3 regions of the Virgibacillus sp. L01 genome follow, and region 1 is predicted to be linked to each of the others. Evidence: riboswitches for the same ligand, from Rfam matches in the RefSeq annotation. Region 1 holds a riboswitch; each other region holds the start of a gene.
The links. Region 1 has a riboswitch for thiamine pyrophosphate ahead of tenA (thiaminase II). Riboswitches for the same ligand answer to the same signal wherever they lie in the genome.
Positions count from the first base shown of each region.

Region 2: it holds a riboswitch for thiamine pyrophosphate, as region 1 does, so the genes downstream of both, thiT (energy-coupled thiamine transporter ThiT) here and tenA (thiaminase II) in region 1, are expected to answer to the same signal.
Region 3: it holds a riboswitch for thiamine pyrophosphate, as region 1 does, so the genes downstream of both, ACTWQM_RS02700 (peptide ABC transporter substrate-binding protein) here and tenA (thiaminase II) in region 1, are expected to answer to the same signal.

Region 1 is NZ_JBQQCP010000005.1:196,584-201,405, forward strand. Features, by position in the region: gene ACTWQM_RS11510 (phosphotransferase family protein) at 1-56, opposite strand, end outside; gene ACTWQM_RS11515 (DUF1801 domain-containing protein) at 360-713, shown strand; TPP riboswitch at 803-918, shown strand; gene thiW (energy coupling factor transporter S component ThiW) at 1,006-1,497, shown strand; TPP riboswitch at 1,499-1,602, shown strand; gene tenA (thiaminase II) at 1,669-2,358, shown strand; gene thiD (bifunctional hydroxymethylpyrimidine kinase/phosphomethylpyrimidine kinase) at 2,355-3,158, shown strand; gene thiM (hydroxyethylthiazole kinase) at 3,159-3,932, shown strand; gene thiE (thiamine phosphate synthase) at 3,932-4,537, shown strand; gene ACTWQM_RS11545 (MerR family transcriptional regulator) at 4,650-4,822, opposite strand, start outside.
Region 2 is NZ_JBQQCP010000011.1:60,131-64,952, forward strand. Features, by position in the region: gene ACTWQM_RS17365 (N-acetylmuramoyl-L-alanine amidase family protein) at 1-796, shown strand, start outside; TPP riboswitch at 875-975, shown strand; gene thiT (energy-coupled thiamine transporter ThiT) at 1,070-1,648, shown strand; gene ACTWQM_RS17375 (hypothetical protein) at 1,945-3,366, shown strand; gene ACTWQM_RS17380 (Glu/Leu/Phe/Val family dehydrogenase) at 3,493-4,822, shown strand, end outside.
Region 3 is NZ_JBQQCP010000001.1:595,954-600,775, reverse strand. Features, by position in the region: gene ACTWQM_RS02710 (MDR family MFS transporter) at 1-513, shown strand, start outside; gene ACTWQM_RS02705 (acetoin reductase) at 1,206-1,976, shown strand; TPP riboswitch at 2,231-2,343, shown strand; gene ACTWQM_RS02700 (peptide ABC transporter substrate-binding protein) at 2,522-4,186, shown strand; gene mqo (malate dehydrogenase (quinone)) at 4,537-4,822, shown strand, end outside.

The DNA of each region.
Region 1 (4,822 bases):
TTATCTACTACCCATTCAATAATTCTACTCGACAAATGTTCGTTATTATGTTCCAAAAAAATCCACCCCAGTTCTAATATAAATTTAATTTTAATACATCTACTCTGGAATTAAAGGGATTTAGTATCATTTTGGTGAAAATATACAATGACGAGTATCATGAAGTTGTAATGTCAAAGATTAGCGGAAACCAAAGCCCTTATTTGACAAAAACATCCCTTTTTCCTTAGATATATGTGAAATAAGGTATCTGATGACCGCATATTACAGGAAAAGCATTTTTTTGCAGAAATAGCGTATCCTGTGTCCGATTATTACTGTAATGTAAGAACAATAATATAAAAGGAGAGTCAAAAAGCATGGAACCAATCCAAACTAAAGAAGTAGATCAATTCATTGAAAATTTAAATGGGCATACAAAGGAAATTATCGAAAAATTACGGGAGGTTATTTTCCAAACGTCTCCCAATATAACTGAAGAAATGAAATGGGGAAAGCCATGTTATATTGAGAATGGTCTTGTATGCTATCTCCAGACTGCCAAGAATCATGTTAATCTAGGTTTCTACTTCGGTGCCACACTTAAGGATAAGGATAACCTGCTTGAAGGAACTGGCAAAAAAATGCGTCATATCAGAGTAAAACAACTCGACGATATTCAACCCCAAAAATTTTCTGCATTAATTAAGGAAGCCATTGAATTGGAAACATGATTTTTTTCATTACATTCATGAACATGAAATAAACCATGACAAAAGTGATTTCTTTTGTTATCCTTAAATTGTAAACATAATATTTTAAAAATTACTACTAGGGGTGCCCAAAATCGTGGGCTGAGAGGAAAGCACGTATTAGCTTTCTGACTCTTACGGACCTGATCTGGTTAATACCAGCGGAGGGAAGTAGACTGACGATATACTTACTTATATCAGCTATTTCAAGCCAGGTCCATTAATGGATCTGGCTTTTTTCGTACGCGCCCCTTTCACGGAAAGGAGGATTTGATTGAACCGAACACGATTACTTACGACAATGGCAGTCTTTGTGGCAATAGGTACATTGGGTGCACAGTTACTTTGGTTTCCAGCAGGCGTGGCAAAAGCCTATCCCGTCCAGCATGCCGTCAATGTTATGGCCGCAGTGACACTTGGGCCTGGTCCTGCGGTCGGTATTGCATTTATGATTGGCCTGCTCCGCAACATGCTTGGACTTGGTACGTTGCTGGCGTTTCCCGGCGGCATGATTGGAGCATTTCTAGCTGGATACTTGTTTCAGAAGACTCATAGAAAAGCCATGGCTGCTGTGGGAGAAGCAATTGGTACCGGGGTCATCGGAGCACTTTTTGCTGTTCCCTTTGCAAAGCTATTGATGGGTAGTTCAGCTGGTGCTTTGTTCTTTATACCGTCGTTTCTTATTAGCAGTGTTACTGGAGCATTGATAGGCTGGTTTGTTATTTCACGGGTTAATCAGGAAAGACTAGTTCAAAATAAAATATAGGAAAAACTACTAGGGGTGCTGTACTGGCTGAGAAACGGAAATATTCCTTGTCCCTTGGAACCTGATCTGGATAATGCCTGCGCAGGGAAGTAGTTGAGGTCCGCTATCTATACCTCTACTAATCTACTTTTATCCCCCCTAGTAGCTTCCTAAATCATTGGAGGCTTTGTTATGTCATTCACACAACAATTAAGAGATGAGAACCAAGATATTTTTCAAGCAATATTTAATCACCCTTTTGTCGCTGGTATTGGAAAAAAAGATGTCCCAAACGGATCAATTGCGCATTATATTAAGGCAGATTTTGAATATTTAAATGCATTTATGCGAATTTATGGAATTGCACTTTCCAAATCTGACAAGCGCGAGGACATCCGCTTCTTCGGGGAACAAATCCAATTTGTTTTAAATAGTGAAAACCACCCACATCATAACTTTTGCGACCATATAGGGATTGGCTACGAGGAGCTGCAAGGTCACCCGCTTCCGCCAACTGCTGATCATTACATTAAGCATATGATGTATCACGCGCAAATGGGCAGTGTCGCTGAAACCATTGGTGCACTGCTCCCTTGCCCCTGGACATATTTGGAAATCGGCTATGCGTTAATGAACAAATATAAACCAGAAACGGATCATCCATTTTATCCATGGATCAGCTTTTATGCTGATGAACGATTTGGCAAAATAGTGATGGAAATGCGAAACCGCTTGGATGAATTTGCTGAACATGCTTCATTGGATGAGCAGAAAAAGATAAAAGAAGCATTTCGTAAAAGCTGCCAATTAGAACTGTCCTTTTGGGAAATGGCCTATACTTGTGAAGAGTGGCCAATAAACGAGTTGGTGGTTGGCAAATGAAAAGCATTCCATGCGCACTTACAATCGCTGGTACTGACCCCAGTGGTGGAGCCGGAATACAAGCAGACTTAAAAACCTTTCAGGAACTGAAGACTTACGGTATGTCTGTCATTACATCCGTTGTTGCCCAAAATACAACAGGTGTCCAGAATGTGCACCATCTCCCTGTTGAAATGATTGAACAACAATTGGATTCTGTTATGACCGATATCCCCTTTCAGGCATTTAAGACAGGAATGATCGCCAACGTTGACATGATGCAGGCTATTGCTCAAAAGATTAATGGTTTAAACATCCCTTTTGTTATGGATCCGGTAATGGTCGCAACAAGTGGCGATCCATTAATCGCAAGCGATGCCAGGGATTATTTACGTAAGAAACTATTACCAATGACATCGTTAGTAACACCTAATATCCCTGAGGCAGAAGATATTACAGGTGAAAAAATCGAAACACTGGACGACATGAAAAAGGCTGCAAAACAAATAGTTCATGAATTTGGAGCAGGTGCGTCATTGGTTAAAGGTGGCCATCTGCAAGGTGAAGCAATCGATTTTTTATATGACGGCAGTTCGTTACACACTTTTTCAACCAAACGAATTGATACAAAAAATACACACGGAACCGGCTGTACTTATTCAGCAGCCATTACAGCCTACTTAAGCCAAGGAGATTCTTTACCAGAGGCCGTTAAAAAAGCAAAAGATTACGTAACTGCTGCAATCCGTCATTCATTTTCACTCGGTCATGGAAGTGGGCCGACAAATCATTGGGCACAACCCATTGAAAGGGTGAGGTAAATGAACAAAGATATTATTCAAAAAGTAAGAGATCAAAGTCCGTTGATTCATCATCTGACAAATCAAGTTGTGATGAATTTTACCGCAAATGGCTTGTTATCCTTTGGCGGAACCCCAGTCATGGCTAAAGCTGAAGAGGAAGCGAACGACATGGCGTCCATTGCAGATGGCGTACTTTTAAACATCGGGACCATAACAGCACAGGAAATCCCAGCAATGATCACAGCAGGAAAAACAGCTAATGAAACAGGAATACCAGTGGTTCTTGATCCTGTTGGTGTCGCAGCAACGCCATTTCGGACATCTGTTGTAAAAGAAATTTTAAATACAGTGCAGCCAACCGTCATCAAAGGAAATGCGGGCGAAATTGCACACCTCGTAGAAATTCCCTGGGAAACAAAAGGCGTCGAATCGGTAGGTAATGGAAATTCTGTGGAGATAGCTTTAAAAGCTGCCGATACTTATCAAACTACTGCCGTTGTCACAGGAGAAACGGATGTTATCTGCTCCGGAAAAGATATTCTGCGTAACAATTCCGGGCATCCGATTCTTGGCAAAATAACTGGTGCCGGCTGTCTGCTGGGTTCCGTCCTAACTGCATGTTTAACCACAAATGAACCAATCGAGCAGCAGGTGTTAACTGCAGTTGAGTTTTACGGACTGGCTGCGGAATATGCTGCCGTCAACTCAGAAGTTAATGGATCCGGGACTTTCCTTCCTCATTTTATTGATGCATTATCATTTGAAGTCGATAAACTGGAGAAGCTTAATTGATGAATCTAAGAAAATATTTGATAATGGGCAGTCAAAATTGTGACCGTGATCCGGCTGATATTTTAGAATTAGCGATAAAAGCTGGTATTACAGCATTCCAATATCGCGAAAAAGGAGCTGGATCATTAAAAGGAAATGATAAATTAGAGTTAGGATATAAATTAAGAAACAGTTGCAGGCATCATAAGGTAGCATTTTTCGTCAATGATGATATCGACCTTGTTGAACCTCTAGATGCCGATGGAATTCATGTTGGACAGGATGATGTTTCAGTTAAAAACCTGCGTGCTCGATTTCCTACTAAAATCATTGGCCTTTCTGTATCGAATCCAACCGAAGTTTCTAATAGTCCAATTCAAATGGCTGATTACCTTGGTGCTGGTCCAATTTTTAATACATCTACAAAACCTGACGCAAAATCTGCAGTCGGTGTGGAATGGATTAAGACATTACGAAACCAGTTTCCAAGCGTTCCTATTGTAGGAATTGGTGGAATAACCACCCAAAATGCAGCTTCTGTTATAAATGCCGGGGCTGACGGTGTTGCGGTTATTTCAGCTGTGACACAGGCAAATGATATAACAACAGCAGTTCAAAGGTTATAAACCTTACTTTCATATATACTATCGTTGCCCACATACGAAAGGTGGCATAAAATAAATAATTATTTCATGCCACCTTTTGATGATGGGGTTCGATTAAATTAGTAGAACCACCCTACTTTTTGTTTCTGTCAGCATATACCGCCATGGCATCACGCATGAAAACTGACAAACCTTGACCATACTTATCGATGTTCTTGGTGAAACGTTCATCATCGACATACATTTGCCCAAGTCCTTTGAATGCATCAAGTGAATAGTTTCCGATTTTGTTCAAATAGTCATACC
Region 2 (4,822 bases), on a different contig from region 1:
AATTGATCCAGGTCATGGAGGAAAAGACCCAGGTGGTGGATCCAATCAATATTGGCTTGAGAAAGATATGAATCTAGCAATCTCACTCTATCAGTACAAACGCTATCAGCAGTTAGGAATTCCGATTGCAATTACCCGGCAAAAGGATGTCACCTTATCACCTGCAGAAAGGACGAAGATTGTCCGGGATAGTGGTGCAAGGTATTGTCATTCTAATCATATCAATGCTGGTGGAGGGGATGGTGGTGAGGTTATCCATTCTATCTATGGGGGAGAGAATATGGCAGAAGAAATAGCTTTTGGATTGCAGGATGCAGGTCAAAATATACGCAGGGTCTTTACAAGGACACTGCCAAATGATCGTACACGTGACTTTTATTATATGAACCGTGATACGGGAAAAGTTATCACTAATATAATTGAATATGGCTTTGCCGATTCGCGGGGAGACGATATACGCAAGATAAAGGATCATTGGCTGGAATTAGCCGAATCTGTTGTCAAGGCCTTTTGCTCGTTTAGTGAATTTTCCTATAAAGGTAATGGAATTGGCGCAACACTTAATAAATATTTAAGTCTGCCATCGAAAGCCTCAAGCTGGCGAGTGTATCCATTGGATGCAACTCCGATTAAGGGGAATGAAAAAGGTTTTTTACGCCCGGATAAATTTGGTGGATTAACATATAAAGTTATAGGCAGAACGCAGGCACATGTCTACTTAATTCAAACACGGGATTTTGGCAAGGTTCAAATTTATGCTCATCCAAATACAGGGGCTATTGTATCAACAAAATAAGTTCTTTTACCATAAGAAACCGTTGTCAATTGTATGTTGATACGTTATAATACACATAATGAAAAAAGCAGATTAATAGAAGCCTACAGGGGGAGCCGTTTGGCTGAGAGTGAACGTGCAGTTCTGACCCTTAGAACCTGTTAGTTAGTACTAACGTAGGGATGGTGGCTTTTTTGATGGAATAAAAGCAATGTTGTGAGCGGATTCCCCATCAGGAAGCTTCCCCTTGGCATTGCTTTTTTTGTATTTATTCAAAAGGGGAGGTAATTTAGAATGAGTTCGAAGCGTACGCTGTTTATGATTGAGGTGGCAATATTTGCTGCCATGGCATTACTTTTAGATATAATACCTTTTTTAAAGTTCTCGATTTGGCCACAAGGTGGATCTGTATCTTTTGCTATGATCCCAATATTCATTATGGCTTTTCGCTGGGGTTTGAAAGGTGGTCTGGTGGCCGGATTTTTGTTAGGAGTCATGCAGATCGTAATGTCCGGACCAATAATATTAACACCTGTCCAGGGTTTTCTTGATTATATTGTTGCTTTCACTATAATTGGAGTGGCAGGAATATTTGTAAAACCGGTTCAACATGCTGTCAAAGAAGGAAAAGCAAAGATAAGCTTTTTACTAATTATGTTAGGCGTATTTATAGGCTCAGCACTACGCTTTTTGGCGCATTTTACAGCCGGCATCGTGTTCTTTGGACATTATGCACCAGAAGGCCAGCCGGTCTGGTTATATTCGTTACTTTATAGTGGATCTTACATGCTGCCATCCTTTATCATCTGTACAGTTATTGTATTTCTTTTGTTTTACAAACAACCAAAAACATTATTGCAAACTGCATCGTAAATTAATCCGTTCACAGAAAATAGTCCTTTGTATTATAAGGGCTATTTTTCTATAATTAAGGTAGGGGTGATTAGGATGAAAGAACTAATCGGACAGTGTCAGTCATGTGGGCAAAACGTTTATTGTGAGGATGGTTTTTTTGACGGTGTCCAACAAAATGGAAAGCTATTTTGCAATGAATGTAACGAAAAGGAATCAAATTAGGGAATTATAGTAATCCAGCATTGTAATAATTTTTCACCGCTTTCTTTCAGTGTGCATAGGCTATAGCACACTTAAGAAAGGAAGTGTTATGGGTGGAACTAACAATATCACATTGGCTATACGGTATATTTACACTAATAATTATTTTCACAATGATTTTCAGGAAAGGTGTTGTACTTCCGTCGTTGCTTGGGACATTTGTGATTGCCTGGGTATATAACGGGAATTTAATCGATGGATTTACCGCTATATTCAATGCCAACCTTGTTGCAGCAAAGGAACTATTCAGTATATTCCTGATCATTACTTTTATGATGGCTTTGCTACACTCATTGCGTGATTTAGGTGCCGATCGAAGGATGATCCAGCCAATCCAAAAAGTAATGATAAATGGGCATGTTTCGTTTTTTGTTTTAATTGCTGTAACTTATGTCATTTCTCTCTTTTTCTGGCCGACACCAGCGGTACCGCTTATTTGTGCATTGCTGGTGCCTGCTGCAATTCGCTCAGGACTTCCAGCATTAACTGCAGCCGTTGCTGTTGCGCTGGCTGGTCAGGGGATGGCACTTTCTTCTGATTATATTGTTCAGGTTGCACCAGGGCTATCCGCAAAATCAGCCGGCATTGATGTGAATTTGGTGGCTGATAAGGCATTAATCCTATCTCTGATTACCGGTGCAGTAGCAATCGGATTAGCATACCTCTTTTATCGAAAAACAATTCGTTCAAAAAATAGTGAGCTAAATGAAAAAGAATTGGAAGCATTACAGGCAACGCAAGAGTCAACTAATAAAGCACATTCAAAACATCTGGATACTTGGAGTAAAGTATTTGCAGTACTTGTACCCATTGCCCTTTTGACAGTAGTAATCTATATGATGTATACAAAGCTTATGTCAGGACGAATGAGTGGATTTGAAGGTGGGGATGGTGCTGCATTTATTGGAGGAGTTGCTGTAATCCTGCTGTTATTATCGACAGTAGCGTTTGGTCGGCAACATGCACTTGATTATATTAGTAACCATATTACAGATGGCTTTGTGTTTGCTTTTAAGGCAATGGGACCGGTTATTCCGATTGCGGGGTTCTTCTTCCTTGGCAGTGCAGATTTTTCCGGTGGTATTCTAGGTGTGGATGAAAAGGCACCCGGATTGCTGTTTGACCTTGTTCAATCCTCACAGGCCTTCCTACCACAAAGTGCCTTATTTGCAGCATTTAGTGTATTGATTATTGGTATTATTACTGGGCTGGATGGTTCAGGATTTTCAGGTTTACCGCTGACTGGAGCACTAGCTGCTTCTCTGGAAAGTTCCTCGATTGATTCGGGAACACTCGCGGCTATTGGCCAAATGGGTTCAATTTGGACTGGTGGAGGTACAATTGTTGCTTGGTCATCTATGATTGCGATTGCTGGATTCTGTGGCGTATCAGTTATGGACTTGGTTCGGAAAAACTTTATTCCGGTTATTCTTGGATTAATTATTTCTACCGTCTTTGCTGTTTTAATTTTATAAGGACTTGAATAATTGTATATAAACAAGTAAATCCTCCAAGTAGAACAGTATTATTAGTTTATAATATATTTGTTTGATACACTTTAACAAATCAGGAAAATTTTACTACTGATGGAGGTTTTCAAAATGGCAAGCAGTACCACGAAGATTGTTCAGGAGTCTTTGGAAGCTTTACTGGATGATAAATTGTTTTTACCAGAACTGACAGACAAAACACGTGAGAAAGCATTTACGTCGTTGGTGTCTATCTTATCCACTCCTAATCATGTCAACAAATCCTATTTACGAATTGCGCTCGAAAATGGCAAAGTAACACGTGTTCCATCTTTTCGGGTTCAGCATAATAATATTCTTGGTCCGTATAAGGGTGGTATTCGTTTTCATGAATCAGTTAATGAAGATGAAGTAACTAACCTTGCATCACTCATGACACTGAAGAATGCGCTCCATGATGTACCGTTTGGTGGTGGAAAAGGCGGAGTTGTGATTAACCCGAGAGATTATAGTGTTAAAGAATTATATATGATTTGCAAGAAGTATGTGCAGTATTTCAGTGAAATTCTTGGACCTGATAAAGATATTCCAGCACCGGATGTTGGTACAGGTGACCGTGAAATGGACTGGATGATGGGTGAATATAAAAGTATTCGTCCTGGAAGTCCTTACAGAGGCAGTTTTACTGGCAAAAGTGTCGAGAACGGCGGATCGTTAGGACGAAGGGAAGCAACGGGGAAAGGTGTTTATTTCGCATTCCGCTACATGATCCATAACTTTGTTAAGAATCAGGAAAAGTGGCTTTCAGAACGTGAGAATGTTTTTGTGAAAACAGCGTTGAACCACATGGACAAAACACTGACAATGGCAGTCCAAGGATTTGGTAATGTTGGCTCAGTTGCCGCACTTGAAGCTTTTCAATGTAATCATCTGAACAATAAAATTGTCTCAGTTAGCGATCGGAATGTAACACTATATAATTCCGATGGTTTGGATATTCCAGGCCTTGTCAAATTTACATCCAATAGCGGTGGAGACCTTCCAGTTAATGATGAACAGTTAAAAGAAGCAGATGTTAAAGCTACCATTAAAGATCGTGATGACGTGTTAAGTTTGGATGTAGATGTACTATTCTTAGCAGCCCTGGGAGGACAGGTACATCAGGAAAATATGAAAGATGTAAAGGCAAGTATCATAGTGGAAGGAGCAAACGCACCGGTAACCAGTGGAGCAGATAAATATCTGAGTGAAAAAGGTGTGATTATTGTTCCTGACATCTTAGCAAACGCTGGTGGTGTCATCGTTTCTTATTTTGAATGGCTGCAAGGTCGGGAAACGCAATTTTTCAGTGAAGAAGAAATCTTTAAACGCTTATTTGATAAAATGCAGCAAACGTTTGATACCATCTTCCCACAATTTTTTGGGGATCCGTTTCCGTTGCGGCAGAACTGTTATATTCATG
Region 3 (4,822 bases), on a different contig from region 1:
GCTTATTACGGAGGCCTGATTGTGATGCCCGGGGCGCTGACACTTGCTGCTATGTCGCTTTTGGCAGGAAGATTGTTTGATAAATACGGTGGCAAAACAATTGCGATTATCGGCTTTATGCTGCTAAGTCTAAGCACACTTGGCTTTAATTTGATTCTTGGTCTTCATACGCCATTCATTATTACGATGGGATTATTCATGGTTGCCATGGGCGGGGTGGCATTGATTAATATGCCCATCATGACCGCTGGCATCAATGCTTTGCCTGATAAGCTGATTTCACATGGGACTGCGGTAATCAATACGGCCCGCCAATTCGGGGGATCATTGGGACTGACGTTTATTATTTCGTTTATCAGCAATGTTGGGGCCGGAACTGAGGCTGTCGTACAGCCAGCTAATTATTTGACCGGCGTAAAAACCGCCTTCTTCGTCGCATTTTTGTTTGCTGTCACAGGATTGCTTCTTTCTCTGTTTTTAGAAAGGGAGAAGCAGCCTGTTGAGAGGGGGTAATGATGTTTGGGTGGTAGTGACCTCCAGCAATTTACTTAACCTAGTACTTAAATGAGAATGAGATCCTACCTAGGCAACTTTTGGGGCTATATTCTTGAATTACAAGTATAACAGTTGCCTTGCTCATATTCTCTATAGGCATGTTCTATCTCTAGTAAAGTCTCTTCTCCATTGTTAAAATGCAGCCATCCTCCGTCACGAAGTAGGCCATTTAACTTTTTATACTTAGAATTTTCTGTAGGAATATAGGAACAGTTATCCTCATGTATTGTTACCTTCCTAGTTGGTCTATCGATATTCAACCACATAGAACCCCTCCTCATTCAGGTGCTTAACCTTTTTTATTATTTCATCTAGTTTATCTCTGTTTTTCTTATCTAAATAATATGCTTTTGCAGTTTTGCCTATGCGTACGTACTCGAAAAACTATTATACTACTTAATGCGCCCCAATCGGCTTAACCTCAACTATGTGTAAATTAACATACCTGTCTACTTTAGTCTGTGGGAAATTGAATTATTAACTAAATAGCATGACAACTTTTCTACAAGTGTGGCTTAGAACATTTCGAAAAAGGAATTTAATCCACCTAATGTGGAAATTTTAGGATGCACATAATCCATCCCTATGTTTTTTAAAAATAATTGCAGGGTAGATTTCTAATATAAGACATATTAGAGAGGTGGTTAACAATGAGTAAAGTAGCTGTAATTACTGGAGGAGCACAAGGTATTGGAAAAGGAATTGCTGAACGCTTAGGGTCAGATGGATTTAAGATTGTAATAAGTGATATGGACATTGATTTGGCTAATAAAACAGTTGAAGAACTTAAAAATAGAGACATTGATGTGGCAGCTGTTAAAGGCGATGTTTCTAAACAGGACGATCAATTATCAGTAGTCTCTGAAGCTGTTGAAAAGTTTGGTTCCGTAGATGTTTTTGTTAATAATGCCGGGATAGACCAGGTAGAAGCACTAGTAGACGTGGAACCAAACGACTTAGAAAAGATTTACAATGTTAACGTGTTCGGTACTTTATATGGTATTCAAGCTGCAGCAAAGCAAATGAAAAAACAAGATGATGGCGGTAAAATAATTAATGCGTGCAGTATCGCCGGGAAAACAGCCTTTGAATTATTAGGTGCTTATTCTTCTACTAAGTTTGCTGTTCATGGATTAACACAGGCAGCAGCAAAAGAATTTGCTCAGGATAAGATCAAAGTTAATGCTTATTGTCCAGGCATCGTTGGAACTAGTATGTGGGATCGGATTGACGCCAAGATGGTAGAACATAAAGGGATGAAGCCAGGAGAAGCATGGCAGCAGCAGGTTGATCAAATCCCTTTAGAACGTTCTCAAACTCCAGAAGACGTCGCAAACCTTGTTTCCTATTTAGCATCCAAGGACTCTGACTATATGACTGGACAAGCAATTAATATTGATGGCGGACTTGAAGTTCACTAAATAGATAATTAAATACTGATTTCACCCCCTTCTATAGTAGAGGGGGTTTTTTAAGTGGGATAGAGCAAGGGAATATCTGTGCTACCTTTTTCTAATATATAAGTTTGATGTGTTAAAGACGTGGGAAAGTTTCTCTTACTTTGGAAACGGCAGGCCCGTTCCTGTGCTTCTAAAAAAACTGAGCTGTATGAAAATTTTAAGATTGAATAATTTATCAAGATATGTAATAGTAAAATAATTAATTAAATTCATAACAATCGTTGTAGGGGAACTGGTGTTGCCAGTTGAGAGTGTATCCATTAAGATGCTGATCCTTGGAACCTGGTCTGGCTCAAACCAGCGTAGGAAACACAACAAATAGTCTGATGCTGTTTTGTATGTATTTCCAAACATTCTGGGTAATGGCCCGGGATGTTTTTTATGGGTGCAAATGGTTGTTTCTGTGAAGGAGGTATGTGAGCGAGGGTTGTAACAGGCTTTTTAACAGTGCTCTCATGGTGGTGCTGTGTTTAATTTTTGCAAAAGAGATAAAGGAGGCAAAAAAGATGAATTACATACGAACCATTTCATTCGTTTCACTGCTGTTATTACTTGTCTTGACTGCTTGTAGCGGGGAGACGCAGGATGAAACGGCAAGCGAAGAAGATACGGGCGAGGAAGAAGAAAAAGTGCTTCACCTGAGTGCTCCTGGCCAAATTCCTGGATTGAATCCAACAATGGCTGATAACGACTTTAGTTTTAGGATCATTAACCAGGTATTTGAAGGGTTATACCGGTTGGATAAAGACGGGGATCCACAGCCAGCTGTGGCAGCTGGCGAACCAAAGGTAAGTGCAGACAATCGGGTTTATACATTTAAAATACGGAAAGATGCCGTATGGTCGAATGGTTCCGCTGTTACTGCACATGATTTTGAGTATGCCTGGAAAAAGGCAGTTGATCCTGCGACTGGTGCAGCATACGGGCCACAATTTGAGGAAATCGTCAAAGGGGCTTCAGAAATTTTAAAAGGCGATAAGCCAGTCGATGAGCTTGGAGTCGAAGCCCTGGATGATCGTACATTAAAAGTAACGCTCGAGGAGCCGATTCCATATTTTAAGGAACTATTGACTACAGCTATCTTTTTCCCGCAGCCTCAGGAATTCATTGAGGAGCAGGGAGATCAATATGCAACTGACAGTGAACATACCTTATTTAATGGTCCATTTGTCCTGGAAGACTGGGATGGAACAGGAAGCTCATGGACATATGCAAAGAATGAGCAGTATTGGGATAAGGATGCTGTGAATGTTGACAAGATTAAGGTCGATGTTGTAAAGGATACGCAAACTGCAGTAGATCTTTACACGAATGGCCAGCTTGATCGAGTAGGGCTGACAGGTGATTTTGTTGATAAATTTTCGTCAGAGGAAGAGTACCATACCTTTTTAACAGGTGGGGTACGATTTTTGAAAATGAACCAAGGAAAGGATGGCAACCAGACAAATCTTGCCAATTTACACATCCGAAAAGCCTTGAATATGGCATTGGACAGAGAAGGAATTGTCAATGAAATCCTCAATAACGGCTCCAAGGTTCTGTATGGAACGGTACCACGAGGGATTTCGGAGAACCCAGAAACCGGTAAGGACTTTCGCGAGGAAAATGGAAAGCTGACTCAATATGATGTGGATAAGGCGAAAGAGCATTGGCAGCAGGGATTAAGGGAACTAAATAAGGAAGAACTAGAATTTAAATTGACGACATCGGATTCCAGTTCGTCAATAACCATTGCTGAGAACCTCAAACATCAGTGGGAGTCCAATCTTCCCGGCCTGACGGTTACCATTAAAAATGTTCCGCCCGAACAAAGTGTCGATGCGAACGTTAATCAGAATTACGAGCTTATATTAACCGGATGGGGCGGTGATTACCAGGATCCGATGACTTACTTGAATCTGTTTATTACGGACAGTCCAGGCAATCACACCGGATATTCAAACGAGAAATATGATGAATTGGTTCTTGCATCGAAATCTTCTCTGGGAGATAAACCGATGAAGCGTTGGAATGCATTGCTGAAAGCGGAACAGCTTCTAATTGAAGATAGTGCCGTGTTGGTTCCACTCTACCAAAGTGGCACAGCCTATCTGCAAAACAGTAATGTGAAAGATTTGATCACCTACAAGGTAAGTGCCGAAAATTATAAATGGGTGGATATAGTGGAATAGTAGGTGCTGAATATAATTATTGATAATGGCTGCTGGTTTGATGGAACTGGCAGTCTTTTTCTTTTGGGTTGATGTATTAATTCGTGCAATTTTGTTATAATAGATTCCATCAAGAGGCCTCTTTCTGAATGTAATTTGCCGTTCAAGCATACATTTTATGATAGAGTGCCTTTTTTTTAGCTAAAAGAATTAGTGTTAAATTTTACACCAATTGATTTTCGAGTAATGCAATAGAGACAGTTTGATTTACCAGAATTATAGACATGTGGTTATTTAGAAGAATCGATACAATCAATGAATGCTAACTTTTTCAAAAAGATAAAATACTAGATAAATGGGAGTGATCCAAAATGAATAATCAATCATCTACATCAGACGTTGTTTTAATAGGTGCTGGGATTATGAGTGGAACCTTGGGGGTATTATTTAAGGAATTAGAACCTGATTGGAAAATTACAGCTTTCGAACAGCTTGGAGTTGCTGGTGGGGAAAGCTCGAACGAAAAAAATAATTCAGGAACAGGACATGCCGCATTATGCGAGTTGAATTATACAAACGAACAATCTGACGGTTCCATCGATATCAATGCAGCAGTTAGAATCAATGAGCGCTTTCACTTGTCAAGGCAACTCTGGG